4 regions of the Variovorax sp. 05T418 genome follow, and region 3 is predicted to be linked to each of the others. Evidence: predicted binding sites of a transcription regulator. Region 3 holds the regulator's gene; each other region holds the start of a gene.
The links. The regulator LexA, encoded in region 3, represses DNA repair genes until DNA is damaged. The targets are predictions, from matches to a motif close to ACTGTATNNNNATACAGT.
Positions count from the first base shown of each region.

Region 1: recA (recombinase RecA) is a predicted target of LexA. The motif match lies at 3,161-3,178, and genes of this name have one in related genera.
Region 2: AC1DMS_RS09785 (PA0069 family radical SAM protein) is a predicted target of LexA. The motif match lies at 2,637-2,654, and genes of this name have one in related genera.
Region 4: AC1DMS_RS24425 (DNA topoisomerase IV subunit B) is a predicted target of LexA. The motif match lies at 3,198-3,215, and genes of this name have one in related genera.

Region 1 is NZ_JBFTLJ010000008.1:73,092-80,250, forward strand. Features, by position in the region: gene AC1DMS_RS17470 (biotin--[acetyl-CoA-carboxylase] ligase) at 1-160, shown strand, start outside; gene AC1DMS_RS17475 (sporulation protein) at 172-360, shown strand; gene AC1DMS_RS17480 (sensor histidine kinase) at 382-1,827, opposite strand; gene AC1DMS_RS17485 (response regulator) at 1,873-2,544, opposite strand; gene AC1DMS_RS17490 (MarR family winged helix-turn-helix transcriptional regulator) at 2,611-3,096, opposite strand; gene recA (recombinase RecA) at 3,243-4,361, shown strand; gene recX (recombination regulator RecX) at 4,389-4,841, shown strand; gene argC (N-acetyl-gamma-glutamyl-phosphate reductase) at 4,892-5,815, opposite strand; gene sucC (ADP-forming succinate--CoA ligase subunit beta) at 6,022-7,159, shown strand, end outside.
Region 2 is NZ_JBFTLJ010000004.1:265,947-273,105, reverse strand. Features, by position in the region: gene AC1DMS_RS09805 (SRPBCC domain-containing protein) at 1-459, opposite strand, end outside; gene AC1DMS_RS09800 (SAM-dependent methyltransferase) at 492-1,451, opposite strand; gene AC1DMS_RS09795 (thiol-disulfide oxidoreductase DCC family protein) at 1,469-1,894, opposite strand; gene AC1DMS_RS09790 (GbsR/MarR family transcriptional regulator) at 1,952-2,557, opposite strand; gene AC1DMS_RS09785 (PA0069 family radical SAM protein) at 2,676-3,770, shown strand; gene gnd (decarboxylating NADP(+)-dependent phosphogluconate dehydrogenase) at 4,012-5,436, opposite strand; gene AC1DMS_RS09775 (AraC-like ligand-binding domain-containing protein) at 5,556-6,530, shown strand; gene AC1DMS_RS09770 (alpha/beta fold hydrolase) at 6,654-7,159, shown strand, end outside.
Region 3 is NZ_JBFTLJ010000026.1:42,865-50,023, reverse strand. Features, by position in the region: gene lpxK (tetraacyldisaccharide 4'-kinase) at 1-127, shown strand, start outside; gene AC1DMS_RS30540 (Trm112 family protein) at 108-290, shown strand; gene kdsB (3-deoxy-manno-octulosonate cytidylyltransferase) at 287-1,060, shown strand; gene adk (adenylate kinase) at 1,197-1,853, shown strand; gene AC1DMS_RS30525 (asparaginase) at 1,881-2,870, opposite strand; gene lexA (transcriptional repressor LexA) at 2,944-3,627, shown strand; gene AC1DMS_RS30515 (hypothetical protein) at 3,756-4,124, shown strand; gene AC1DMS_RS30510 (D-2-hydroxyacid dehydrogenase family protein) at 4,216-5,223, shown strand; gene AC1DMS_RS30505 (MFS transporter) at 5,228-6,388, shown strand; gene AC1DMS_RS30500 (3-hydroxyacyl-CoA dehydrogenase) at 6,522-7,159, shown strand, end outside.
Region 4 is NZ_JBFTLJ010000014.1:64,298-71,456, forward strand. Features, by position in the region: gene AC1DMS_RS24415 (Kelch repeat-containing protein) at 1-204, opposite strand, end outside; gene AC1DMS_RS24420 (lytic transglycosylase domain-containing protein) at 248-1,141, opposite strand; gene AC1DMS_RS24425 (DNA topoisomerase IV subunit B) at 1,168-3,165, opposite strand; gene AC1DMS_RS24430 (MFS transporter) at 3,344-4,567, shown strand; gene AC1DMS_RS24435 (hypothetical protein) at 4,591-4,731, shown strand; gene AC1DMS_RS24440 (class I SAM-dependent methyltransferase) at 4,740-5,309, shown strand; gene dapA (4-hydroxy-tetrahydrodipicolinate synthase) at 5,353-6,279, shown strand; gene bamC (outer membrane protein assembly factor BamC) at 6,425-7,159, shown strand, end outside.

The DNA.
Region 1 (7,159 bases), on a different contig from region 3:
CGACGCCTTGCGCGGGCGGCAAGTCCAGCTCAGCGACGGCAGCTTCGGCCTGTGCGAGGGCGTGGCCTGGGGCGGCGAGCTCCAGGTGCGCACCGCCGGCGGGCTGCAGCTGGTCTCGAGCGACGAAGTCAGCGTGCGCCCGAGCGGCATGGCGTTCTGAGGCCGGCCACCATGAAGCTGCGCCTGGTGCTGGTTGCCCTGCTCGCCGCCAACCTGGGCTACTGGCTGTGGTCGCGCGGCGACCTGGCCGGCTTCGGCCTCACGCCCGCCGGCTTCAACGAGCGCGAGCCGCAGCGCCTCGCGCGCCAGGTGCATCCCGAGTGGCTCCAGATCCGCAAGGACGCCAAGGGCACGCCCTGACGACCCCGCCGCCGCGTCTCGTCAGGCCGCGGCTTCTTCGCCCTCGAAGCGCACCGTGAAGCGCGCCCCCGGCGGCTGCCGGCCCGGATGCGCGTCCTCCAGCTTCACCTGCGCATGGTGCTGGTTGGCGATCTCGCGCACGATCGGCAGGCCCAGGCCCGAGCCGTCGGCCTCGTTGCCGAGCACGCGGTAGAACGGCTCGAACACCAGTTCGCGGTCGGACTCCGCAATGCCCGGCCCGTTGTCCTCCACCTGCAGCAGCACCACGTGGCCGAACGGGTCGGCCAGCACGCGCGCGGTGATCACGCCGGGCCGCTCGGCGGTCGAGGGCGTGTAGTTGATCGCGTTGTCGAGCAGGTTGCGCACCAGCTCCTTGAGCAGGGTCTGGTTGCCTTCGATCACCACGCCGGGCGCGCCTGCCTCGGCGCCGTCGTAGCCCAGGTCGATGCGCTTCTCGATCGCGCGCGGCACCGCTTCGCGCACCACCTCGATGGTGAGCCGCGCCAGGTCGCAGGCCTGGCGGCCGGTGCCGGCGCCGGTGCTTTCGGCGCGCGCGAGCGAGAGCAGCTGGTTCACCGTGTGGGTGGCGCGCACGCTGGCGCGGCCGATCTGCTTGAGCGACTGCTTGAGCTCGTCGGCGTTGGCGCCCTCGCGCTGTGCCAGGTCGGCCTGCATGCGCAGGCCCGCGAGCGGCGTCTTGAGCTGGTGCGCCGCATCGGCCAGGAAGCGCTTTTGCGTGTGGATCGAATCGTTGAGCTTGTCGAGCAGCTCGTTGACCGACGACACCAGCGGCACCACTTCGAGCGGCACCGACGACTCGTCCAGCGGGCTCAGGTCGCCCGGGCGGCGCTCGCGGATGCGCGCCTCCACCACCGACAGCGGCTTGATGCCGCGCACCAGCGCCAGCCAGATCAGCAGCACGGCCAGCGGCAGGATCGCGAACTGCGGCAGCAGCACGCCCTTGATGATCTCGGTGGCCAGCACCGACTGCTTCTCGCGCGTCTCGGCCACCTGCAGCAGCGCCGGCTCCGCGTCGCTGTCGGGGCCCGCGAGCCAGAGCGAGGCCACGCGCACCGACTTGCCGCGCATCTCGCCGTTGCGGAGCGTGACCACGCCGGGAACCGGGGGCTCGTCGGAATTGGGATGCGGCACGTCGGGCTCGCCGCTGAGCAGCGCGCCGTGGCTGTCGAGCACCTGGTAATAGACGCGGTCGGCGCCGTCGGCCCGCAGGATCTCGCGCGCCGGCTGCGGCAGCACGAACTGCGTCTGCCCCTGCTGCACCGTGACCAGCCGCGCCAGCGTCTGCACGTTGTATTCGAGCGCGCGGTCGAAGGGCGCATTGGCAATGCCCTGCGCCACCAGCCAGGTCACGCCGATGCTCACCGGCACCAGCAGCAGGAGCGGCGTGAGCATCCAGTCGAGGATCTCGCCGAACAGGGAGCGCTGCGCGCGCTGGAAGAGTTTCAAGGCAGTTGCCCCCGGGGGTCTTCGGGCACTACGCGTGGCGGCGCGTCAAGGAATCTTCTCGAGGCAGTAGCCGAGGCCTCGAACCGTTGCAATGCGCACCGGGCCTTTCTCGATCTTCTTGCGCAGCCGGTGGATGTAGACCTCGATCGCGTTCAGGCTCACTTCCTCGCCCCATTCGCACAGGCGCTCCACCAGCTGGTCCTTGCTGACCAGGCGGCCGGCGCGCTGCAGCAGCACCTCCAGCAGGCCCAGTTCGCGCGCCGAGAGCTCGACCATCTTGCCGTCGATGGTGGCCACCCGGCCGGCCTGGTCGTACACCAGCGGGCCGTGGCGGATCGTGTTGCTGGTGGCGCCCATGCCGCGCCGCGTGAGCGCCCGCACGCGCGCCTCGAGCTCCTGCAGGCTGAAGGGCTTGGCCATGTAGTCGTCGGCGCCGTGGTCCAGGCCCTTGACGCGCTCCTCCACGCTGTCGGCCGCGGTGAGCACCAGCACCGGCAGCTGCGAGCCGCGTGCGCGCAGCCGCTTCAGGATCTCGATGCCGTGCAGGTTGGGCAGCCCCAGGTCGAGGATCAGCAGGTCGAACTCGCTGTGCGTCATGAGCGCGGTGTCGGCCTGCGATCCGTTCGCCACGTGGTCGACCGCCGCGCCCGAGGTGCGCAGGCTGCGCAGCAGGGCATCGGCCAGCACCTGGTCGTCTTCGGCAATCAGAATCCGCATGAGCCACCTCCGGCCGGTTCGGGCGCCGCACTGGCGCCGCGTTCACACATGTCTCTTTTGCCGAGTCTAGCCCGCCGTGTAGGCCTCGAGTCCGATGGTTACCACGGTGGCAATGTCGTTGCCCACGCTCGCGCGGAACTCGCGCTCGGCCTGTGTCACGGCGCCGCGGAAGGCGTCGAGCCAGGCCAGGCCGTCGGTGGTGAAGAGCACGCGCCGCGCCCGCGCATCGAGCGGATCGGGCCCGCGCGTGACCAGGCCCCAGGCCTCGCATTGGTCCACCAGCGCGCCCATCGCCTGCTTGGTCATGCCGGCGCGCTGCGCGAGCTCGGTCAGGCGCGAGCCCTCGCGCGCCAGGTGCCGCGTGATGTGGATGTGCGCCGCGCTCACCTGCGCGCGCGCCGCAAGGTTCGACAGCGCCAGCGGCACGTTCACGTCATGCGCCATGAGTTCGAGCACGCGCTCGTCGAAGCGGCGCATTGCATGGCCCAGCAGGCGGCCCAGGTGGGTCTGCCGCCAGGCGTCCGGGTCGGTCGGAAAAGCGGATTCGGCCATCGGCTAGATGGTAAAGCAAACTGACCAAAAAATGGATTTACTCAAATCAATCAGCCTCTACACTACTGTTCAAGCATCCAGCCTGTGATTAAAAGCAGATGGACCGCCTCCACACACAAACCGTTGATTTTCAAGGAGATTTCTTCATGGACGCACTCGTCAAGGGCACCAGCATCTCGGTCGCAGGCAGCGAAAAGGCCAAGGCCCTGCAGGCCGCGCTGGCCCAGATCGAAAAGCAGTTCGGCAAGGGCACGATCATGCGGCTCGGCGAAGGCGAGGCGCTCGAAGACGTCCAGGTGGTCTCCACCGGCTCGCTCGGCCTGGACATCGCGCTGGGCGTCGGCGGCCTGCCGCGCGGCCGCGTCATCGAAATCTACGGCCCGGAATCCTCGGGCAAGACCACGCTCACGCTGCAGGTCATCGCCCAGATGCAGAAGCAGGCCGGCACCTGCGCCTTCGTCGACGCCGAACACGCGCTCGACGTGCAGTACGCCCAGAAGCTCGGCGTGAACCTGTCCGACCTGCTCATCAGCCAGCCCGACACCGGCGAGCAGGCCCTCGAAATCGTCGATTCGCTGGTGCGCTCGGGCGCCGTCGACCTGATCGTGGTCGACTCGGTCGCCGCGCTCACGCCCAAGGCCGAAATCGAAGGCGAAATGGGCGACTCGCTGCCCGGCCTGCAGGCCCGCCTGATGAGCCAGGCGCTGCGCAAGCTCACCGCCACCATCAAGAAGACCAACTGCATGGTCATCTTCATCAACCAGATCCGCATGAAGATCGGCGTGATGTTCGGCTCGCCCGAAACCACCACCGGCGGCAATGCGCTGAAGTTCTACGCCTCGGTGCGGCTGGACATCCGCCGCATCGGCACCATCAAGAAGGGCGACGAGGCCATCGGCAACGAAACCAAGGTCAAGGTGGTGAAGAACAAGGTGTCGCCCCCGTTCAAGACGGCCGAGTTCGACATCCTGTTCGGCGAAGGCATCAGCCGCGAAGGCGAGATCATCGACATGGGCGTGAACGCCAAGATCCTCGACAAGTCGGGCGCCTGGTACGCCTACAACGGCGAAAAGATCGGCCAGGGCCGCGACAACGCCCGCGAGTTCCTGCGCGAGAACCCCGAGCTGTCGCGCGAGATCGAGAACAAGGTGCGCGAATCGCTGGGCATTCCGCTGCTGGCGGCCGATGCCAACGCTCCCGCCCCCGAAAAGGCCGAGAAGCCCGCCAAGGCGCCCAAGGCCGACAAAGCCGACAAGGGCGAGTAAGCCGGCGAGCACGCGCGCAGGCAGCGCATGGCTTTCGGCGCCCCTTCCCTCAAAGGCCGCGCGCTGCGGCTCCTGAGCCAGCGCGAGCATTCGCGCGCGGAACTGGAGCGCAAGCTGGCCAGGCACGAAGAAACACCCGGCGAACTGGCCCGCGCGCTCGACGAATTGGCCGCCAAGGACTTCATCAGCGAGCCGCGCGTGGTGGCCTCGGTGCTGAACCAGCGCGCCGCCCGCTCGGGCGCGCTGCGGGTGCGGCAGGAGCTGCAGGCCAAGGGCATTGCGCCCGAGGCCATTGCACAGGCCGTGGCCAGCCTGCAGGACACCGAGGTGGAGCGCGCCACGGCCCTGTGGCGCCGCCGCTTCGACGCACCGCCCGCCGATGCGAAGGAGCGCGCCAAGCAAACGCGCTTCCTGCTGGCGCGCGGCTTTTCGGGCGCGGTGGTGGCCAAGGTGCTGCGGAGCGATTTCGACGAAGACTGACGGCCGGGCGCGCGGCCCCGGCCTGCCAGGAAAGGCTCAGCCGCGGGCGCTCAGAGCGCCAGCATCAGCTTCAGGTTCTGCACCGCGGCGCCGCTCGCGCCCTTGCCCAGGTTGTCCAGGCGCGCAATCACCACGGCGTGGCGATGGTCCTCGTTCGGGAACACGCGGATCTCTAGCTGGTTGGTGTCGTTGAGCGCCAGCGCGTCGAGCTTGCCGTCATCGGTGGGCGGCAGCACCTTCACGAACTGCTCGGGCGTGTTGCTCTTGGCGTAGTGCGCGGCCAGGGCCTCTTGCAGGTCGCCGGCCTTCGGCTTGCCGGGCAGCAGATCGAGGTGCAGCGGCAGCTGCACCAGCATGCCCTGCTTGAAATTGCCCACCGAAGGAATGAAGACCGGCCGGCGGGTAAGGCCGGTGTACTTCATGATCTCGGGAATGTGCTTGTGCTTGAGGCCGAGCGCGTAGGTCTCGAAAAGCGGCGCCTTGCCGTTCTCATAGTCTTCGATCATGGCCCGCCCGCCGCCCGAATAGCCGCTCACCGAAGGCAGCGAGATCGGAAAGTCGGCCGGCAGCAGGCCGGCGTCGACCAGCGGCCGCACCATGGCGATGGCGCCCGTGGCATAGCAGCCCGGGTTGCCCACGCGGTCGGCCGCGGCCACGGCCTGCCAGTGGCCGGCCGCCAGTTCGGGAAAGCCGAACACCCAGCCGGGCGCCACGCGGTGCGCGGTGGAGGCGTCGATGATCTTGGGCTTCTTGCCGGGCAGCTGGTCGATCAGCGCGACCGATTCGCGCGCCGCATCGTCGTGCAGGCACAGCACCACCAGGTCGACGCCGGCCATCAGCTCGCGCTTGGCGGCCACGTCTTTTCGCAGCTCGGGCGCAATGCTCACGAGTTCGATCTGCGGCATCGTCTGGAGCCGCTCGCGGATTTGCAAGCCGGTGGTGCCGGCTTCGCCGTCGATGAAAACCTTGGCCATATCGGAGTATGCGTAGAGGGGCTAGAAGAAAGTACGTATTGACCGCAAGGCCACGTCGAGTATTGGTGCGCCGCACCATGATACAGTCCGCGGTTGTTCGCCGCCCCCAGCCGTCAGGCTGCCGTCGCCCGCGAGCAACAGAGCCAAAGACGCCTCAGACCCCAGATCCCCCGTTCTCAACCTCCTCCTTCCGAGAGACATCCCTCATGAAGATTCACGAGTACCAAGGCAAGGAAATCCTTGCCAAGTTCGGCGTGCCGGTGCCGCGCGGCATTCCGGCCTATACGGTTCAGGAGGCGGTCGAGGCCGCCCAGAAACTTGGAGGCCCGGTGTGGGTCGTCAAGGCCCAGATCCACGCGGGTGGCCGCGGCAAGGGCGGCGGCGTCAAGGTCGCCAAGTCGATCGAAGACGTCAAGAAGCTCGCCGGCGAGATCCTCGGCATGCAGCTCAAGACCCACCAGACCGGCCCCGAAGGCCAGAAGGTGCGCCGCCTCTACATCGAAGATGGCGCCGACATCAACAAGGAATACTACGTCTCGGCCGTGACCGACCGCGCGACGCAGAAGGTCGCGTTCATCGCCTCGAGCGAAGGCGGCATGGACATCGAGGAAGTGGCCCACTCCTCGCCCGAGAAGATCATCACCGTGTTCGCGGACCCCGAAAAGGGCCTGACCGACGAGCAGGCCAAGCAGATCGCCGACGGCATCGGCATGCCGGCCGATTCCACCGCGCAAACGGTCGACATCCTCAAGAAGCTCTACACCTGCTACATGGAGACGGACGCCTCGCTGGTCGAGATCAACCCGCTCAACCGTGACAGCAAGGGCAAGGTCATGGCGCTGGACGCCAAGTTCAACTTCGACAGCAACGCGCTGTTCCGCCACCCCGAAATCGTGGCCCTGCGCGACCTCGACGAAGAAGACGCGGCCGAAGTCGAAGCCTCCAAGTTCGACCTCGCCTACATCAGCCTGGACGGCAACATCGGCTGCCTGGTGAACGGTGCCGGCCTGGCCATGGCCACCATGGACACCATCAAGCTGTTCGGCGGCGAGCCGGCCAACTTCCTGGACGTGGGCGGCGGCGCCACCCCCGAGAAGGTCACCGAAGCCTTCAAGATCATGCTGAAGAACAAGAACGTGGAAGCCATCCTCGTCAACATCTTCGGCGGCATCATGAAGTGCGACACCATTGCCACCGGCGTGATCGCAGCCTGCAAGGCCGTGAACCTGCAAGTGCCGCTGGTCGTGCGCATGAAGGGCACCAACGAAGTCGAAGGCAAGAAGCTGCTGGCCGATTCGGGCCTGCCGATCATCAGCGCCGACACCATGGCGGAAGCGGCCCAGA
Region 2 (7,159 bases), on a different contig from region 3:
CGCAGGCCGGGGCCAGTTCGTGATGCGGCAGACGATGCCCATCGCGAGGCCGCCGAGGCTGCCCATGAACGCGAAAAGCGGAATGATCACGACCGCACAGACGAGGCCTTCGATGAAGATGGCCAATGTGCCGGCCAGGAACAGGGCCGTGGAGATCCAGGGCATCCAGAGGTAGTAGCCCCAGCTGCGCCGTCCGATGCGCTCGGCCATGTAGACCGTGACCGCGCCGCACACGGCAGGCGCGAGGTAGATGAACGAGCCGAGCATCGCCGAGAAGCGCTGGCCCGGTCCACCGCTGAATGCGATGCGCAGCAGCAATGCCACCAGGGCACCGGCCAGCGCAGGCCAGAACCAGGCGAAGGGCATGTGGCGAATGGAGATGCCGCTCATCGCGGGCGCGGCGGCGGGCGCCGGCACGGCCGGGCCAGGCCGTTGGGTGTCATCGGGTTCGGTGCTCATCTCGATCTCTTCTCCTCGTCATGTGTTGGTTTTCAGTCGCTGCGCCGGGCGGTCACCATGCAGTAGTCGAAATCGCGCCAGAAAAGGCCCAGCACCAGCGCGCAGTAGCTGGCCACGATGTGCTTGCGGCGCCAGGGGCTGAGCCGGCCGCGCGCCTTCCAGAGTTCGGCCAGCGCGAAGCGCGTGGCCAGCACCGGGATGTGCAGCGCACTGGGCGCCACGCGCCAGCGCAGCGACCGCACCTCGATGTCGTCGAAGCCGTTGTCGCGCAACGCGGCGACGAAATCGTCCCGCACCGCCAGCGTGGGCACGGCCCAGCTGTCGGCCCACAGGCGGTGCAGCCAGCCGGCGCTGCGGCCGGGCTTCTCGCGCAGCAGGAAGCCGTCGATCACCGCGAGCCGTGCGCCGGGCTTCAGCAGGCGGGCCGCCTCGCACACGAAATCGGCCTTGGCCGTGCCGCTCGCGTAGCAGGCGCTTTCCACGGCCCAGGCGCCGTCGGCCTGTGCGGTGGGCAGGCCGGTGCGCGTGTAGTCGGCCTCGATGTGCGCCACGCGGTCGGCCACGCCGGCGCCGGCATCGAGCCGCAGCGCGATGCGGTTCTGCACCGCCACGTTGGTGACCGTGACGGCAAAGAGCGACGGGTCGTCGCCCACCAGCGTGCGCGCGGTGGCGCCGGCGCCGCAGCCAAGGTCGACCACGCAGCGGCGCTGCGTGCTTTTGTGCGCCGGCTGGGGCTGGTCGAGCTTGAGCGCGCGGCCGACGGCGCGGTTCATTTCCACCAGCATGCCTTCGCGCCGCAGTGGATTCAGCCCGAGCCGCCAGAAGCCGAAGTGCATGTTGTAGCTGGGACTCCATGCGCGGTAGTCGTCGGCCACCTCGGTGAAATAGTCCTGCGTGTCGGCCTTGGTGATGGAGGCCTCGGGTGCCGCGGATGCCGGAGGCGCGGTGCGCGCGGCGGCAGGACGGAAATCGGGCTGGAAGACCTTGGTCACGAGAGCTCCTTTTTTTTTCAGATCCGGCAATTGCCGCCGGCGCAGGTGCGGGATGAGCGCGGGGCCTTGCCCGCGAGCAGGGCCACCAGCCAGCGCGGCAGCCGGTAGCGGTTGCGCGCGAGCACCGCATAGGCGCGGTCGGCCAGCGGCGCGATGAGCGGCAGGTCGAGCAGCAGGCTGCCGCTTGGCAGCCCGACGGCATCGCGGCAGGCGCGGATGGCGGGAACGCCCACGAACAGCTGCCCTGCGGCGTCGACGGCGTGGATGGCGGTCATCAGCGCCTCGCGCGGGGCGGGGCCCGCGTCGAAGCCGGCGGGTGAGCAGTCGACGAGGTTCAGGCGGGCCGAGGCATCGCGCGCCTTCATTGCGTTCATTTCTGCCGTGCACAGGACGCAGGTGGCATCGAAGTAGACGGTCAGCGGGTAGGTGGCGATGGCGCGCATGAGTTTGTTTTCGTTGTTTCTGTCAAAACAGAAATGATGAGGCAAAAAAAGAGCGGCTCAGATCATCGGCAGGCTGGCATGGTGGGCATCGGGGTCGTCGCCATCCTTCTTGGGAGCCGCGGGCGTGGCCGCCGGCGCCGCATCGCCGCGAACGAATTTCTGCACGCTGGCCCCGAGCGTCAGCACCTTGTCGAGCGTGCCGGGCGAGAGCCGCAGCATCTCGTCGGCCCAGGTGGCGAGCTTGCTCATGAGGTCCATGGTGGAGCGGATGCGGTCCTGCGCATCGGCGGGCTCCTTCTGGAAGTCGGGGCTGGAGACGATCTCGCGCAGCACGCGGATGGTCGGGTCGAACTCGCGCTCCTTGCGCTCGCGCACCACGGTGCGGAACAGTTCCCAGACGTCGACGCTGGTTTCGAAATAGTCGCGCCGGTCGCCCAGGATGTGCGTCACGCGCACGAGGTTCCAGGCCTGCAGTTCCTTCAGGCTGTTGCTCACGTTGGAGCGGGCCACGCCCAGCGTGTCGGAGAGCTCTTCCGCATGCATGGGCTTGCCGTGTGCGAACAGCAGCGCATGGATCTGCGAGACCGTGCGGTTGACGCCCCACATGGAGCCCATTTCTCCCCAGTGGAGAACGAACTTGCGTTGGATGTCGGTGAGTTCCATGCCTCGGAGTCTAGGATTTTAGAAATTTCTGTCAAGAGAGAAACTAAAAATCAGCTTGCCTGCGGAAAAGCTTTGGAATACTGTGTAAACATACAGTACTCGAGAGAAAGGACCTGCCATGCCGGCCGCCCGGATTCCCATCCATGCCATCAAGGGCCGCGGCGCGGCCACGCACCTCGCGCACCGCTTTTCGCGCGACGAGCGCAATGCCTTCGACGACGGCTGGGGCACGCTCGAAGAAGGCGCGGCCGAAGCCGACGACCTGCCGCCGCTCGCCACCGAAGTGCGCTTCGAGGACGTGAAGTCGGTGCTCAACGAAAACGACTCGCCCGATATTTCCTTCGACCGTTCGCTCAACCCCTACCGCGGCTGCGAGCACGGCTGCATCTACTGCTTTGCGCGGCCCACGCACAGCTACCTCAACCTCTCGCCGGGGCTCGACTTCGAGACCAAACTCATCGCCAAGCGCAACATCGTCGAGGTGCTGCGTGCCGAACTCGGCCGCAGGAGCTACCGGCCCAGCCACATCGCGATCGGCACCGCCACCGATTGCTACCAGCCCATCGAACGCGAACTGCGGCTCACCCGTTCGGTGATCGAGCTGCTAAAGGAAACGCGGCATCCGTTTGCGCTGGTTACCAAGTCGAGCGCGGTGGAGCGCGACCTCGACCTGATCGCGCCCATGGCCGCCGAGCACCTGGCCGCGGTGTACATCACCGTGACCACGCTCGACGGCGAGCTGGCCCGCAAGCTGGAGCCGCGCGCCGCCGCGCCGCACCGGCGGCTGCGCACCATACGCACCCTGGCCGAGGCGGGCGTGCCGGTGGGTGTGAGCGTGGCGCCGCAGATTCCCTTCGTCAACGAAGACATGGAACAGGTGCTCGAAGCCGCCTGGGGCGCCGGTGCGCGCAACGCCTTCTACACGGTGATCCGGCTGCCCTGGGAGGTGGCGCCGCTCTTCAAGCAATGGCTCGAGCTGCACTACCCGCAGCGCGCGGACCGCATCATGGCGCGCATCCACGAGATGCGCGGCGGCAAGGACTACGACGCCGACTTCGCCACCCGCATGAAGGGCTCCGGGTTGTGGGCCGACCTGATCCGCCAGCGCTTCGAGAAGGCGGCGAACCGCATCGGCTTCAACCGCGAGCGCATTGCGCTCGACCTCGGCGCGTTCCGGCCGCCTGGCGCAGCGGGGCAGGGCAGCCTGTTCTAGGATGGGCCGCGGCGGTGGCGCCTGTCCCGACGGAAGGCGGATTCAAGTCCCGCCGATGCGCGGAGAAATACCCCCGCGGTTTCACCAGGAAGGGTATGTATGAACGGGCCGTCGCTGGTCGCGATGGGTGTTTCGGGCTGCAGCAAATCGAGCCTCGGCGCCGCGCTGCGCGACCGAGCCGCTGGGGGCACCGGTCGGGCAAGTGAAGGCCTGGTTGCCGGCGGTCTGATTTGCAAGGGGGTCAGCCGATGACTTCCGGCCAGTTGGTGTGGAAGAACTCGCCGGCCGGCTTGTCCACGCGCTCATAGGTGTGGGCCCCGAAGAAGTCCCGCTGCGCCTGCAGCAGGTTCGCGGGCAGCCGCTCGGTGCGGTAGCTGTCGTAGTAGGCGAGCGAGGCGCTGAACGCCGGCACCGGAATGCCGTTGCCCACCGCCAGCGCCACCACCTCGCGCCAGTTCTGCTGCGTGCGGTTGAGCAGGTCCTTGAAGAAGGGGTCGAGCATCAGGTTGCCCAGTGACGGGTCGGCGCGGTAGGCGTCGGTGATGCGGTTCAGGAAGCGCGCGCGGATGATGCAGCCGCCGCGCCAGATGGCCGCGATGCCGCCGAGGTCGAGCTTCCACGCCTTCTTCTCGCCCATGGTCTGGATCAGGTCGAAGCCCTGCGTGTAGCTGACCACCTTCGAGGCATAGAGCGCATCGTGCACCTTGGCCACCAGCGCCTTCTTGCCGAGCGAGAGTTCGGCCTTCGGCCCCTGCAGCAGCTTGCTGGCCGCCACGCGCGCTGTCTTCTGCGACGACAGCACGCGCGCCTCCACGGCGGCGTTGATGGTGCTGATGACCACCGCGTTCTCGGCCGCGTTGACCAGCGTCCACTGCCCCGTGCCCTTCTGGCCGGCCTTGTCGAGAATGAGTTCGACGATCGGCTGGCCGGTTTCCGGGTCCTTCTGCTCGAGCGCCTTGGCGGTGATCTGGATCAGGTAACTCTGCAGCTCGCCCTCGTTCCATTCGTTGAAGACCGCGGCCATCTCGTCGGTGCTGAAGCCGGCCGCCTTGAACAGGCTGTAGGCCTCGCAGATCAGCTGCATGTCGCCGTACTCGATGCCGTTGTGCACCATCTTCACGTAGTGGCCCGCGCCGCCGGGGCCGATGTGGATCACGCAGGGCTCGCCGTCGACCTTGGCCGCGATGCTCTCGAAGATCGGCTTCATCACTTCCCAGGTGGAAAGCGGTCCGCCCGGCATGATCGACGGACCCTTGCGCGCGCCTTCCTCGCCGCCCGAGACGCCGGCGCCGATGAAGCGCAGGCCCTTGGTGGCAAGGTACGCGTCGCGGCGCTCGGTGTCGGTGTAGAGGCTGTTGCCGCCGTCGATCACGATGTCGTCCTTGTCGAGCAGCGGGATCAGCTGCTCGATGACCTGGTCGACCGGCGCGCCGGCCTTCACCATGATCTGGATCTTGCGCGGCCGTGCCAGGCTCTGCACGAACTCTTCCAGCGTCTTCGCGCCGACCAGCTTCTTGCCGGGGTTGGCGGCCACGAAGGCCTCGGTGGTGGCTTCGGTGCGGTTGTACACGCTGACCTGGAAGCCGCGGCTTTCCACGTTCAGCACCAGGTTCTGGCCCATCACGGCCAGGCCGATCAATCCGAAATCGCTTTTGTTGTTGCTCATGGCCCTTCTTTCGTCTGCGGTGGATGTGACGGGCATTGTGCCGGGGGCGCCGGGGCGCTGCCGTGGGAGGGCGTCTATACCCGCTTGGCAAGCGCGCGCGGCTTGGGTATGTTGGCGCGATGAACGCAAATGCCTCGCCCGCGGTCCACACCTGGTCCACCGACGCCGTGCCCCCGGCGCAGCGGCTGGACTACTGGATCGACGCGGTGTGCGAAGGCTTTCTCGAAATGGACGTGACCAGTGCCCTGGCCGGCAGCTTCGGCGCCACGCTCGAATCCGCACCGCTGGGTGCCATCGGCGTGAACCGGGTCCGCGGCAGCGCGCAGGACGTGTACCGCAGGCGCCGGGCCATTGCCCAGAGCCGCAGCAACTACTATTACCTGCTGTGCAAGACCGATTCGCCCTGGGTCGCCGTGCAGGACGGCCGCTCGGCGCGCATGCTGCCGGGCGACCTGGTGCTGGTCGATTCGCGGCGCTGCTATGAACTTCGCCTGCTCCAGTCCGCCGATACGCTGTCGCTCGAACTGCCGACCGCGTGGGTCGAGTCGTGGCTCCCCGATGCCGGCGGCCAGGTGGCGCGGCGCATCGACGGGCAGTCCGGCTGGGGCCGTGTGCTGAGCGGCTTTGCCCAGCAGCTTTCTCCGCAGGGCGCTTTGAAGCCGCCGCTGCCCGCGGCCTTGCTGACCGATCACCTTGGCGGGTTGCTCGCACTTGCCGCCGGCGCGGCATGCGAAGCGGGCGGGCCGGCCGCGCCCAGCGAAAGCGCCCGTGCCGCGCTGCGCCGCCGCGTGCTCGACGCCACGCGCGAACGCCATGCCGAGCCGGGCCTGACGGCTGCCGGCGTGGCACGCGGACTGGGCATCTCGGAGCGCAGCCTGCACCGCTGCCTGTGCGAAGGGTCGACCACCTTCGCCGCCGCGCTGACCGGCTTTCGCATGCAGGTGGCGCGGCGCATGCTTGGCGATGCGCGCTTCGATCGCCTGAGCATTGCGGAAATCGGCTTGCGCGTCGGGCTCGCCGATGCGTCCCACTTCGTTCGCCAATTCAGCCGGCATCTCGGCATGACGCCGGGTGCCTGGCGGCGCCAGCGCTGAGGCAAAAACAAGGCAGCGCAGGCGCAAATCGGCCATGGGCCTGGCAGCGAGCGGCCATTCGCGCCGCCCCGTGTTTCCTAAAGTCGTCCCAATTCAACGACGACGATAAAGAAGGAGACACCCATGTCCGACACCTATGTCCTGATCCACGGCGCCTGGCACACCGGCGCCGAGATGGAGGCCGTGGCCGCCGGCCTGCGCGAGCCCGGCCACCACGTGCATTGCCCCACGCTCGCGGGCAACCGCCCCGGCGACGACCGCTCGCGCACCAGCCTCGTCGATGCGATCGACTCGGCCGTTCGCTTCATCGAGGAGCACGACCTGGTGAACGTTCGCCTGGTGGGCCACAGCTACGGCGGCATGGTGATCTCGGGCGTGGCGGACCGCATCGCGCAGCGGCTGCGGCGCCTGGTCTACGTCAACGCCTTCGTGCCGCTCGATGGCGAATCGCTCAACGACATGGTGCCCCCGCACTACGTCGCGATGTTCGACGCCGTGGCCGCGGCCAATGGCAATGCGGTGAGCCTGCCGTTCGAGATCTGGCGCGAAGCCTTCATCAACGACGCAGACCTGCCGCTCGCGCAGGCCAGCTACGAGCGGCTGAACCCGCATCCCTACCGCACCTTCAC
Region 3 (7,159 bases):
TGCCGTCAAGCTGTGGCCCAGGGCCCCCGACGCGCTGGCGGTGCCGCTGGACTTCGCACCCTCGCCGGAATTCTTCGCGGCGCTCGACGCAAAGCTATCATCGCTCGATGGATACCAAGCTGCTTGAACTGCTCGTCTGCCCCGTCACCAAGGGCCCGCTGACCTGGAACCCGGAGAAGCAGGAGCTCTGCTCGCGCAGCGCACGCCTGGCCTATCCGGTGCGCGACGGCATCCCCGTGCTGCTCGAGAACGAGGCCCGCACCCTGTCCGACGAAGAGCTGGGGCTGTGAGCTTCACCGTCCTGGTGCCGGCCCGGCTGGCTTCGACGCGGCTGCCCAACAAGCCGCTGGCCGACATTGCCGGCCTGCCCATGGTGGTGCGCGTGGCCCGGCGTGCCAGCCAATCCGGCGCCGCGCGCGTGGTGGTGGCGGGCGACGACGCGGCCATCGTCGAGGCCTGCGCAAGGCATGGCGTGGAAGCCATCCTGACCCGCCAGGACCACCCGAGCGGCTCCGACCGCCTGGCCGAAGCCTGCGAGCAACTGGGGCTGGACGGCAGCGACATCATCGTCAATGTCCAGGGCGACGAGCCGCTGATCGACCCTGCGCTCATCGACGCCGTGGCCTCCGCGCTGGCCGCCCACCCGGAAGCCGCCATGAGCACCGCGGCCCACGAGATCGACTCGCTCGACGACTTCCTGAACCCGAACGTGGTGAAGGCGGTGCTCGATGCGCAGGGCAATGCGCTGTACTTCAGCCGCGCGCCCATTCCGTGGTGGCGCGACGGTTCCGCCAACGGTGCGCCGCCTTCCGTGCTGCCCGCACCGGCGCCGCTGCGGCACATCGGCATCTATGGCTACCGCGCCGGCTTCGTGCGCAGCTTTCCTTCGCTGGCACCCGCACCCGTCGAGGCCACCGAAGCGCTCGAACAACTGCGCGCGCTGTGGCACGGGCATCGCATCGCGGTGCACGTCAGCCATGTCGCGCCGGGGCCTGGCGTCGATACTCCCGCAGACCTCGAGCGCGTGCGCGCGGTCTTCGCCGCCGATCCGGCGCGCTGAAAAAGTGCGCTGCTGCGAGGGCGGCAGCGGAAATTCTTCACGCTGTCGCATGCTATCCTCGACGCAATTCCGCCTTGCCCCGCTCCCGGGCTGACGCTGGGCGCGACACAAGATCGAAGAACCCTCCGAGGACACCATGAGACTAATTTTGCTGGGCGCGCCCGGGGCGGGCAAAGGCACGCAAGCAGCCTTCATCTGCCAGAAATACGGCATTCCTCAGATTTCGACCGGCGACATGCTGCGCGCCGCCGTCAAGGCCGGCACCCCGCTCGGGCAGCAGGCCAAGGCCGTCATGGAGTCCGGCGGGCTCGTGAGCGACGACCTGATCATCAACCTTGTGAAGGAACGCATCGCGCAGCCCGATTGCGCCGGCGGTTTCCTGTTCGACGGCTTCCCGCGCACCATTCCGCAGGCCGACGCCATGAAGGCGGCCGGCGTCAAGCTCGACTACGTGCTCGAAATCGACGTGCCGTTCAGCGACATCATCGAACGCATGAGCGGCCGCCGCTCGCATCCTGCGTCGGGCCGTACCTACCACGTCAAGTTCAATCCGCCCAAGGTCGAAGGCAAGGACGACATCACGGGCGAAGACCTGATCCAGCGCAAGGACGACGAGGAAGAAACCGTGCGCAAGCGGCTCGAGGTCTACAGCCAGCAGACGCGTCCGCTGGTCGACTACTACTCGGCCTGGGCCAAGGCCGATCCGGCCTCGGCGCCGAAGTACCGCGCCATCCAGGGCGTGGGCAGCGTCGAAGAGATCAAGCAGCGCGCACTCGCGGCCCTCAGCAGCTGAATCTCGTCGGCTGCGCGCGGCCGCCGTTCAGGCGGCCACCGTTTCCATCAGTTCCAGCATCAGCGCGATGCGCGCCTTGACGGGCGTGAGCGCACCGGCGTCCCGCAGCGGATCGCCGGACTTCGGCAGGATGCGTCCGTTTGCGCAGCGGGTGGCACGCAGCACCGCCACGCCGGCATCCTGAGCCCGCAGCGCCGCAGCCTCCAGCGCATGGTGCACCGTGCCATTGCCGGTCGCGGCCACGACCAGCCCGCGAACCGGCTCGGCAACGCCCGATGCCCGCTCCTGCAGCAGCAGGTCGACGAGCGCGCCGCTTGCACCCGCATGGCTGGTGACGATCTCGACCCGGGGCCAGCGCACCGCCGCGCCTGCCTTTGGCTCAGGAATTTTCGGGACCGCGCCCATCGGCTGCGGCCAGTCGCGCAGGCGCCGCACTGCCCCCTCTTCCACATAGCCGACCGGCCCGGCATCGCCCGATGAAAACGCGTCGGGGCGGTAGGTGTGCACCTTCTGCACATCGAGCGCGCCGTGGATGGCACCCGCGCAGACCACCGTCACGCCGTGCGCCGCCGGCGTGGCCGCCACGGCGATGGCATCGCGCAGGTTCTGCGGACCGTCGGGCGAAAGCGAACTGGCCGGGCGCATGGCGCAGGTCAGCACCACGGGCTTGCCGGCCGCAAGCACCGCCTGGAGGAAGAAAGCCGTTTCCTCGATGGTGTCGGTGCCGTGCGTGATCACCACGCCCGCCACGTCGGCCTCGGCCAGCCAGGAGGCGCAGCGCCTGGCGAGCTGCAGCCAGACGTCGAAAGCCATGTCCTTGCTGTCGAGCTGCGCCACCTGCTCCGCCACGAGCGCCAGCCCTGCGGGCGCATCGATGCCGCCGAGCAGGTCCGCCACACCCACTTCTCCGGCGGTGTAGCCGATGTTGTCGGCACCGCTCGCGGCCCGGCCTGCGATGGTGCCGCCGGTGCCCAGGACCACGATGCGCCGCAGGCCGGAGGAAAGGGAATTAACCATGGGTTGCCAACTTTTAAAAACTGGTTAAAAATACAGGTACTGGATATTCAGCCAGTGCCGCAAGGAACCACATATGCAGTTCGCCGTGAAGCTTACCGCCCGCCAGCAGCAGATCCTGGACTTGATCCAGAGCGCCATCGCCCGTACCGGCGCGCCGCCTACGCGGGCCGAAATCGCCAATGAGCTGGGTTTCAAGTCGGCCAATGCCGCCGAGGAGCACCTGCAGGCCCTGGCCCGCAAGGGCGTGATCGAACTCGTGAGCGGCACTTCGCGCGGCATCCGGCTCAAGGGCGACGCGCTGCGTTCGCTCAACGAGTCGCGCCACCGCGAAGGCGGCCAGTTCTCCCTCTCGCTGCCCGGCATGTCGCAGCTCGCGCTGCCCCTCATCGGCCGTGTGGCGGCGGGCTCGCCAATCCTCGCGCAAGAGCACGTCGACCAGACCTACTACGTCGAGAACACGCTGTTCCAGCGCCAGCCCGACTACCTGCTCAAGGTGCGCGGCATGTCCATGCGCGATGCCGGCATCATGGACGGCGACCTGCTCGCGGTCCAGGCCACCAAGGAGGCGCGCAACGGCCAGATCGTGGTGGCACGCCTGGGCGACGAGGTCACGGTCAAGCGCCTCAAGCGCAACAAGCAGGTCATCGAGCTGCACGCTGAAAACCCCGACTACCCGACCATCGTGGTCCAGCCCGGCGAGCCCTTCGAGATCGAAGGCCTGGCGGTGGGCCTCATCCGCAACACCATGCTGATGTAGGCCGCGCGGCCTGCACCCCATCCGGCCGCAACAGGTGGCGGGCGTATGGCGCTTTGTCGCCATCACCCTGTTGCGTCCATTCAAAGAAATCCTGCCTGTGTTCAACCTCAGACTTTTTTGGAGTTCACATGGGAATCGCCCTCCTCGCCATCGCTGATTTGTGGATGCCGCTGCAATCGCTTGCAAGCCGGCTGCTGCCAGCGCGCCGCCCGGCCCGTCGCGACGCCGCCGGCACATCCGCCGGGTTGCGCTACGTCGCGGTCCGGCCGGCCTGCACGGCCCGCGCGCAGGCGGCAGCGCCCAGCGCAGCGCCGGCGCCCGTGCGGCCGCTGCGCGTCATCCGGGTGGTCGACGGCCGCCAAGGCGACAAACGCAGCACCAACCGCATGGTGATCTCGGGCCGCATGGCCGATGTCTGCGCCGAGCTCGACCGGCTGGCGGCACTCGAGGCGATGGAAGCCATCAGCCCCTCGCCCCGCTCCACCCAGCTGCACTGAACCCGTGCACCCCCGGTGACCGCTACCCGGGGTGGGTATCCAAACGTTCACACGCGCGCCATGCCAATGCTGCGAGGCACAATGGCACGCCATGAACATTGTGATCCTCGACGATTACCAGGACGCCGTGCGCAAGCTGCGCTGCGCCGCCAAGCTGGACGCGTATGCAGCCAAGGTCTACACCAACACGGTCAAGGGCATCGGGCAGCTCTCGGTGCGGCTGAAGGATGCCGACGTGATCGTGCTGATCCGCGAGCGCACCCACATCTCTCGCCAGCTGATCGAAAAGCTCCCCAAGCTCAAGCTCATTTCGCAGACCGGGCGCGTGGGCGGCCATATCGATGTCACGGCCTGCACGGAGCGCGGCGTGGCGGTGGCCGAGGGCACCGGCTCGCCGCAGGCGCCTGCCGAGCTGACCTGGGCACTGATCATGGCGGCCATGCGCCGCCTGCCGCAGTACATCAGCAACCTCAAGCACGGGGCCTGGCAGCAATCGGGGCTCAAGTCGGCCTCCATGCCGCCCAATTTCGGGCTGGGCTCGGTGCTCAAGGGCAAGACGCTCTGCATCTGGGGCTACGGCCGCATCGGCCAGCTGGTGGCGCGCTACGGACAGGCCTTCGGCATGCAGGTGGTGATCTGGGGGCGCGAGGCAAGCTGTGCCAAGGCACGCTCCGACGGCTTCCAGGTGGCGCAGAACCGCCACGAGTTCTTCGCCGCGGCCGACGTGCTGTCGGTGCATCTGCGGCTCAACGAGGAAACCACCGGTCTGGTCAAGCTCGAGGATCTTTCGCGCATGAAGCCGACCGCGCTCTTCGTCAACACCTCGCGCGCCGAACTGGTCGAGGCCGATGCGCTGCTTGCTGCGCTCAACCGCGGCCGGCCCGGACTGGCGGCGGTCGACGTGTTCGAGAGCGAGCCGCCGCTGCAGGGCCATGCGCTGCTGCGGCTGGAGAACTGCATCTGCACGCCGCACATCGGCTATGTCGAGCAGGACAGCTACGAAAGCTATTTCGGCCAGGCTTTCGACAATGTCGTGAGCTTCATCAAGGGCAACCCCACCAACATCGTGAACCCCGGCGCGCTGCAGGTTCGCCGGTGAATCCATGAGCCGCCGGGCCGCGCCCCGGGGCGCACTGTGGGCCTTGCTGGCCGGCAATTTCGTGATCGGCACGGGCGTGATGGTGGTGCCCGGCACGCTCAATGAAATCAGCGCGTCGCTGTCTGTCTCTGTGGCGACTGCGGGCCAGCTGATCACGGTGGCCGCGGTCGTGATGTGCCTGGGCGCGCCGCTGCTGGCGGCAGCTGTCGCAGGCTGGGACCGCCGCCAGCTGCTCGCCCTCACCCTGCTCTGGTACGCGGCCGGGCATGCCATTGCGGCGCTGATGCCGAGCTTCGGTGCCCTGCTGCCGGTGCGCATGCTCACGGTGGTGGCGCCCGCCATCTTCACGCCCCAGGCTGCGGCCTGCGCCGGCATGCTGGTGCCGCCGGAGCATCGCGGCCGCGCCGTGACTTTCGTCTTCCTGGGCTGGTCGCTGGCCTCGGTGCTCGGGCTGCCCATCGGTGCGCTGGTGGGCGGCCATCTCGGCTGGCGCATGGCTTTCGGAGCGATCGCGCTGCTGAGCATCGCCAGTGCGGCATCGATCTGGCTGACCCTGCCGCAGGGCATCCGCCCCGCGGCGCTGACGGCGGCCGCCTGGGCGCGCGTGCTGCGCAGCCCGGTGCTGATGGGCATCGTCTCGGTCACAGCGCTGCAGGGGGCTGGCCAGTTCGTGCTGTTCAGCTATTTCGGGCCGATCCTGAAGCGGGACTTCGGCGCGGACCCCACCATGCTGAGCCTGATGTGGGCGCTGTTCGGCGTGTTCGGCCTTGCGGGCAACATGCTCGTGAGCCGGTTCATCGACCGCGTGGGCGCGGGCCGCATGGTGCTGCTGACGAGTTCGCTGATCGCGCTGAGCCTCTTCCTTTGGCCATGGGCCGGTACGCTGCCGTGGCTGGCGGCGGTGCTCGTGCCCTGGGGGCTGGGCTGCTTCGCGACCAATTCGGCGCAGCAGGCGCGGCTGGTCGGCCTGGCCCCCGCGCTCGCGCCGGGCTCGGTGGCGCTGAACAGTTCCGGCATCTATGTCGGCCAGGCGGTGGGTGCCGGGCTGGGTGGATGGCTGCTTGCCAACGACGCGGTCGCGTGGATGAACTGGGCCGGTTTTGCCCTGCTGCTCGCGGCCATCGGCCTGAGCGTGGCCATCGACCGCAGCCGCCGGCCGGCCTGACCGCGCGGCGGCCCCGCGTAAAACCCGGCATGCCCCTGCGGCCGATGGCTGCAAAATCGAAGGCTGCGCAAACTCCGGGCCCGGTGCCTGCAGGCGGCCCCGGACACCCTCCAACCAGCGAAGATCTTTTCCAATGACAGTCAACTACACCCGGATCGGCGTCGTCGGCGCCGGCGCCATGGGCCGAGGCATCGCACAGATCGCGGCCCAGGCGGGCAGCGAAGTGCTGCTGCTCGACAGTTTTGCAGGTGCCGCCGAACGCGGGCGCGAAGCCCTCGCGGCCCAATGGAACAAGCTGCACGAGAAGGGCAAGATCGACGCCGCGGCGCGCGATGCGCAAATCGCCCGCGTGAAGGCGGTCGACTCGGTCGGGGCACTGGCCCAGTGCGACCTGGTCATCGAAGCGGTGGTCGAAGACCTCGAAGTCAAGCGCAAGCTGTTCCGCGAACTCGAAACAGTGGTCGCGCCCACGACCACGCTGGCCACCAACACCTCGTCGCTGTCGGTCACGGCCATTGCGGCCGGGCTCGCGCATCCGGAGCGCGTGGCGGGCTTTCACTTCTTCAACCCGGTGCCGCTGATGAAGGTGGTCGAGGTGGTGGCCGGCTTCAAGACTTCGGCCGAGGTCTGCAAGCAGCTCGCGGGCTATGCGGTGCAGATGGGCCACAGCGCCGTGCAGGCGCAGGACACGCCGGGCTTCATCGTCAACCACGCGGGCCGCGGCTACGGCACGGAAGCACTGCGCATCGTCGGCGAAGGCGTGGCCGATTT
Region 4 (7,159 bases), on a different contig from region 3:
ACCGGCCGGTGCGGGGCTGTCGGTGACGCGCTGGGCTTCCTGCTCGGGCGTCATGTGGTGCGGAACGCCGCCTTGCAGCCGCGCATAGGGCTCCTTCGACGAAGGCGCCGGCGGCAGCGTGTCGTGCGTGGCCGCGTGCTGCGCGCGCGCGGCGCCGGCCACCGCGCAGGCGGCGGTCGCGAGAACGAAGCTTCGGCGGTGCATGAAGAAGGGCTCCTTCATCGGCGGAGAAAGACGGGGCAGGCCATCAGGACACCGGCGCGTCCGAGCCGCTGTCCGGCACCGCCGATGGCTCGGGCGCATCGGGCATGGCCGGCATGGCGCCCGGCGAGTCGGGCGGCATGTTGCCGCGGCCCAGGGCGCCGCCCTTGGGCACCGTGAGTTCCATGCGGATGCGCCCCGGCGCCTTGCCGCCGCGCGCGCCGCCGCCGCTTGCCATGGCCGATGATCCCGCCGCCGATGGCTTGAGGTAGGCGTAGAGCTGCAGCACGGTCTGCACGTAGTTCTGCGTTTCCTTGTAGTTTGGGATCTTGTTGCCCGCGCGCTGCACCGCGCCTTCGCCCGCGTTGTAGGCAGCAAGGGCCAGCTCGATCTGGCCCGGAAACATCGCGATCAGGTCGCGCAGGTAGCGCGAGCCCGCGGCAATGTTGATGCGCGGGTCGAACAGCTTCTTCTCGATGGTGCTGCGCTTGTCGGCTGCGACACCATAGCGCTGCGCGGTGGCCGGCATGAGCTGCATGAGCCCCATCGCACCCTTAGGCGAAACGGCCTGGGCATCGAAGCCCGATTCGGTGGCGATCAGCGCCTGCAGCAGTTCGTAGTCGATCGAATGCTTGTTCGACGCATCGCGCAGCGCGGCCTTGGCGGTCTTGTAGCTTGGCGAGGCCTCGAACAGCGCCAGCAGGGTTTGCGAGGCCTGCGGCACCTTTCCATCGAGCTTGCGCCCGCCGCGCGCGAACGGCGCCAGGCCCTGCGCGGTGTCGAAGCTCTGGCCGCGGCGAAAGAAGACCTGGTAGCGCTCGTCGATCTTTTCCGACGCGAAGTGCGCCACGCCCTTGCTGTCGATGTAGCCGTAGACGTCAGCGGCGTGCGCGAGCCCCTGCTGCGCGCACAGCAGCAGGGCCAGGAGCAACGGACGCATGAAATCTGGAATTTTCACGAGGGTAGTCAAACATCGATGTCGACATCGTCGGCGCGCAGTTCCATCAGTTCGCGCCGGGCGGCTGCCTCGCCCTTGCCCATGAGCTTGGTGATCTCGCCCTGGGTGGAGCTGAAGTCGAAGCGCCCCAATTGCACCTTCATCAGGCGCCGGGTATCGGGATTGAGCGTGGTTTCCCACAATTGTTCCGCGCTCATTTCGCCCAGGCCCTTGAAGCGGCTGATGCTCCAGGCGCCTTCGCGCACGCCATCTTTACGCAATTTGTCGAGCGTGGCCGTGAGTTCGCCCTCGTCGAGCGCATAGACCTTGGAGGCCGGCTTCTTGCCGCGCGCAGGCGCATCGACGCGGAACAGCGGCGGCTTTGCGACATACACGTGGCCGGCTTCGATGAGTTTCGGAAAGTGGCGGAAGAACAGCGTGAGCAGCAGCACCTGGATGTGCGAGCCGTCCACGTCGGCATCCGAGAGGATGCAGATCTTGCCGTAGCGCAGGCCGCTCATGTCGGGCGAATCGGTGGGGCCGTGCGGATCGACGCCCACGGCCACCGAGATGTCGTGGATTTCGGTGTTGGCGAACAGCCGGTCGCGCTCCACTTCCCAGGTGTTGAGCACCTTGCCGCGCAGCGGCAGGATGGCCTGGCTTTCCTTGTCGCGGCCCATCTTGGCGCTGCCGCCGGCGGAGTCGCCCTCGACCAGGAAGACTTCGTTGTGGCTGATGTCCTTGCTCTCGCAATCGGTCAGCTTGCCGGGCAGCACGGCCACGCCGGAGCCCTTGCGCTTCTCGACCTTCTGGCCGGCGCGCTGGCGCGTCTGCGCGGCCTTGATGGCGAGTTCGGCGAGCCTGCGGCCATAGTCGACGTGCTGGTTGAGCCAGAGCTCGAGCGCCGGGCGCACGAAGCTCGACACCAGGCGCACGGCATCGCGCGAATTGAGGCGTTCCTTGATCTGGCCCTGGAACTGGGGGTCGAGCACCTTGGCGCTCAGCACGTACGAGGCGCGTGCGAACACGTCCTCGGGCAGCAGCTTCACGCCCTTGGGCAGCAGCGAGTGCAGCTCGATGAAGCCCTTCACCGCGGTGAACAGGCCGTCGCGCAGGCCGCTCTCGTGCGTGCCGCCGGCGCTGGTGGGAATCAGGTTGACGTAGCTCTCGCGCACCGGCTGGCCATCTTCGGTGAAGGCCACGCACCAGTCGGCGCCCTCGCCCTCGGCGAAGTTGTCGGCGTTCTTGTCGGCGTGGCCGCTGCCTTCGAACAGCGGGATCACGGGGTCGCCGTTGAGCGTCTGCATCAGGTAGTCGCTCAGGCCGCCCTTGTAGAGCCACTGCTGGGTTTCCTTGGTCTTCTCGACCGTGAGCGTGACGCTCACGCCCGGCATCAGCACGGCCTTGCTGCGCAAGAGGTGGGTGAGCTCGGCCATCGGCAGCGCGGCGGTCTCGAAATACTTGGCGTCGGGCCAGGCGCGCACGGTGGTGCCCTGCTTGCGCTCGCCGGCTTCGAGCTTGCGCACCTGCAGCGGCTCGATCACGTCGCCGCCGCTGAAGGCCAGCCTGGCGACCGAGCCTTCGCGGTGGGTCGTGACTTCGAGCCGCTTGGACAGCGCATTGGTCACCGACACGCCCACGCCGTGCAAACCGCCCGAGAAGCTGTAGGCGCCGCCCGAGCCCTTGTCGAACTTGCCGCCGGCGTGCAGCCGGGTGTAGACCAGTTCGACCACGGGGGCTTTTTCTTCAGGATGCAGGCCGAAGGGAATGCCGCGGCCGTCGTCCTCGACGCTGACCGAGTTGTCGGCATGCAGCGTGACCTTGATCTTCTTGCCATGGCCCGCCAGCGCCTCGTCAGCGGCGTTGTCGAGCACTTCCTGGATGACGTGCAGCGGGTTGTCGGTCCGGGTGTACATGCCCGGGCGCTGCTTCACGGGCTCCAGGCCCTTGAGCACGCGGATGGAGCCTTCCGAGTACCCGGAGGACGCGGACGATGAACTGGGGGGAGTCTTGGGGGGAGTCGCCATGGGGGCGGATTGTAGTCAGTCGCCGCCAAACAACTGGATACCCATACAGGCACGCGGCGCGTTCACGGCAGGGCGCGGGCTTTGATGCGTGCCGCGCATCAAAGCCCGCGCCACAAATCATCAATGGCCTTGGCCGCCAGCGCACCTGCCAAAGTGGCCAGTCGCTACATTCGACGCCATGCAAGCCTCTTCTCCCACTCTCTCGATCAAGCAGGTGCTGATCTGCGGCGCCATGATCGTCACGCTCTCCATGGGCATCCGCCACGGCTTCGGCCTCTGGCTGCAGCCGATCACGCAGGCGCAGGACTGGAGCCGCCAGACCTTCTCGTTCGCGCTGGCCGTGCAGAACCTGTCGTGGGGCATCTTCGGCGTGTTCGCGGGCATGGTGGCGGATCGCTTCGGCGCCTTCCGGGTGCTGATCGCCGGCACGGCCTTCTATGCGCTGGGCCTGCTGGGCATGGCGTATTCGCCCACGCCGCTGCTGTTCACGCTGAGCGCCGGCGTGCTGATCGGCGCGGCGCAGGCCGGCACCACCTATGCGGTCGTCTACGGCGTGATCGGACGCCAGATCCCGGCCGAGAGGCGCTCCTGGGCCATGGGCGTGGCGGCGGCGGCCGGCTCCTTCGGGCAGTTCCTGCTGGCGCCGATCGAGGGGCTCTTGATCAGGCAGCTGGGCTGGCAGAGCGCGCTCGCGGCGGTGGCGATGCTGGCGCTGGTGATCATGCCGCTGGCCTTCGGCCTGCGCGAACCGCAGCGCGGCGCGCTCGCGGGGCACCGCGACCAATCGGTGCTGCAGGCGGTGGGCGAGGCCTTCCGCTATCCGAGCTTCGGGCTGCTGATGGCGGGGTATTTCGTCTGCGGCTTCCAGCTCGCCTTCATCGGCATCCACATGCCGACCTACCTGCGCGACCAGCGCCTGCCGGCCGAGGTGGCGGGCTACGCGCTGGCGCTGATCGGGCTCTTCAACGTGTTCGGCACCTACACGGTCGGGCTGCTGGGCCAGAAGCTGGCCAAGCGCAAGATCCTCGCGGCCATCTACTTTGCACGGGCGGTCTCGATCGCGCTGTTCCTCCTGGCGCCCATTTCGCCGCTCAGCGTGTACGTGTTCTCGGCGGCCATGGGCTTCCTCTGGCTGTCGACGGTGCCCGCGACCAACGCGATCATCGCGGGCATCTTCGGCGTGGCGCACCTGTCGATGCTCAGCGGCTTCGTGTTCCTGAGCCACCAGGTCGGCTCGTTCATCGGCGTCTGGCTGGGCGGCTACCTGTACGACACCACGGGCAGCTACGACATCGTCTGGTACATCGCGATCGCGCTGGGCGTGTTCGCGGCGCTGATCAACCTGCCGGTGAAGGAAAGCGCCATCGCGCGCGGCGGCCGGCCGGCCGCCATGCCCGGCTGACCCTGGCCGTGGACAATGGCCCCATGACTCCGCAGATGCGCCACCGCCTCGTGCACGCCGGCTGGCTGGCCGCCGCGCTGGCGGCGCTGGGCGGCGTCTTTGTGCTCTACGTGCACCCGGATTTCCTGGTCACGCTGGTCGACCAGGTCTGGTCCTGCTTCTGATGATTGCTATGAAAGATGTAGCGCCTTCGCATGGCGGAACCGCGCCGTCGGAATGGATCGTGCGGTGGTCGCACCTGCTCGCCCCTGGCGCCACCGTGCTCGACGTGGCTTGCGGCCATGGACGGCACATGCAATGGTTCGCGGCGCGCGGGCATGCGGCGACAGGCGTGGACCGCTCGGCCGAGGCTGCCGAGGCCGCGGGCGCCTTCGGCCATGTGCTGACCGCCGACATCGAGGCCGGCCCCTGGCCGTTCGCGGGCCAGGCCTTCGGCGCGGTGGTCGTCACCAACTACCTGTGGCGCCCGCGCATGGCGGACATCGTGGCCGCGGTCGCCCCCGGCGGCGTGCTGCTTTACGAAACCTTCGCGGCCGGCAACGAGACGGTCGGCAAGCCCTCGCGCCCCGACTTCCTGCTGCAGCCCGGCGAACTGCTGGCCGCATGCAAGGATTTGCGCGTGGTGGCCTACGAGGACGGCTTTGTTGCCGAACCGGCGCGCTTCGTGCAGCGCATCGCGGCCATCCGCGCCGGCAATGCCGACGCCGGCCAGCCCCCGCGCCATCTGCTGCAGGGAAACTGAGCCCGCCGGGGCGGCCGTTTCCGGGAATGCCGGAGTCAGTAGAATCGGCGCTTTCGTCCACCCGACAGAGAGATTCCCCTTGGAGCAACTGACAGGCAGCATCGTCGCTCTCGCCACGCCGATGCACGACGACGGCAGTGTCGACTACCCCGCCCTTCGCCGGCTGATCGACTGGCACATCGACGAAGGCACCGATTGCCTCGGCGTGGTCGGCACCACCGGCGAATCGCCCACGGTCGACGTGGAAGAGCATTGCGAGATCATCCGCGTGGCGGTCGAGCAGGCCAAGGGCCGCGTGCCCGTGATGGCCGGCTGCGGCGCCAACTCGACCAAGGAAGCCATCGAGCTCGCCAAGTTCGCCAAGGGCGTGGGCGCCGATTCGCAGCTGCAGGTCGTGCCCTACTACAACAAGCCGACGCAGGAAGGCCAGTACCAGCACTTCAAGGCCATCGCCGAAGCCGTGGGCGACCTGCCCACCGTGCTGTACAACGTGCCGGGCCGCACCGTGGCCGATATGGCGCACGACACCGTGCTGCGCCTCGCGCAGGTGCCGGGCATCATCGGCATCAAGGAAGCCACCGGCAACATCGAGCGCGCGCAATGGCTCATCCGCGACCTGCCCAAGAACTTTGCCGTCTATTCGGGCGACGACCCCACTGCAGTCGCCCTCATGCTCTGCGGCGGCCAGGGCAACATCAGCGTCACGGCCAACATCGCGCCGCGCAAGATGCACGAGCTGTGCGTTGCGGCCATCGCAGGCGATGTACGCCGCGCGATGCAGATCCAGTTCGAGCTGATGCCGCTGCACCGCCACCTGTTCGTGGAGCCCAACCCGATCCCGCTGAAGTGGGCCATGTCCAGACTCGGGCTGTGCGGCGGCGCATTGCGGCTGCCGCTCACCGAGCTGGCGGAAACGAACCGGCCCGTGGTCGAGGCTGCCTTGCGCGCCACCGGCCTGCTCAAGGGCTGATCCTCCCCGCTTTTCTTCCCGACACCTCCCATCGCTTTCCCCTGCCGCATCGAGGTTACGCAACCTTTTGCCTGAACCGTGCTCAGAGAGTGCGGGCAAAGCGGCCCACAGATTGACCGAACCCATTCCAACAAGGAAGACGACGTTGAAGAACCTTTCGCACATTTCGCGAGCTGCACTGCTGGCCACCCTCGTTGTCAGCCTCGCCGCCTGCTCCGTTCTCGAGAGCGACAAGATCGACTACAAGAGCGCCGGCAAGGCCCCCACGCTCGAAGTCCCGCCCGACCTGTCGCAGCTCTCGCGCGAGAACCGCTATGCGGTGCCGGGCGGTGCGGTCACGGCCAACGCCTACCAGGCCGGTGCCGCCAATGCGCCGGGCATTCCCACCGCGGTGGCCAACATCGGCGACGTGCGCATGGAGCGCTCGGGCACGCAGCGCTGGATCGTCATCAACCGCTCGCCCGACCAGCTCTGGGATCCGGTGAAGGACTTCTGGCAGGAAAGCGGCTTCCTCCTGACCACCGAGCAGCGCAACCTCGGCATCATGGAAACCGACTGGGCCGAGAACCGCGCCAAGCTGCCGCAGGACATCATCCGCGGCACGCTGGGCAAGCTGGTCGACTCGGTCTACTCGACCGGCGAGCTCGACCGCTTCCGCACGCGCCTGGAGCGCACGCCCACGGGCACCGAGATCTTCATCAGCCACCGCGGCATGCAGGAGGTCTACAACAACAGCCGCCAGGACCAGACCGTGTGGCAGCCGCGTCCGAGCGACCCTGAGCTCGAGACCGAGTTCCTGCGCCGCCTGATGGTCAAGCTCGGCGTGACGCAAGAGCAGTCGAAGATCCTGGCCGCCACCACCGCGCCCTCCAAGACCGCG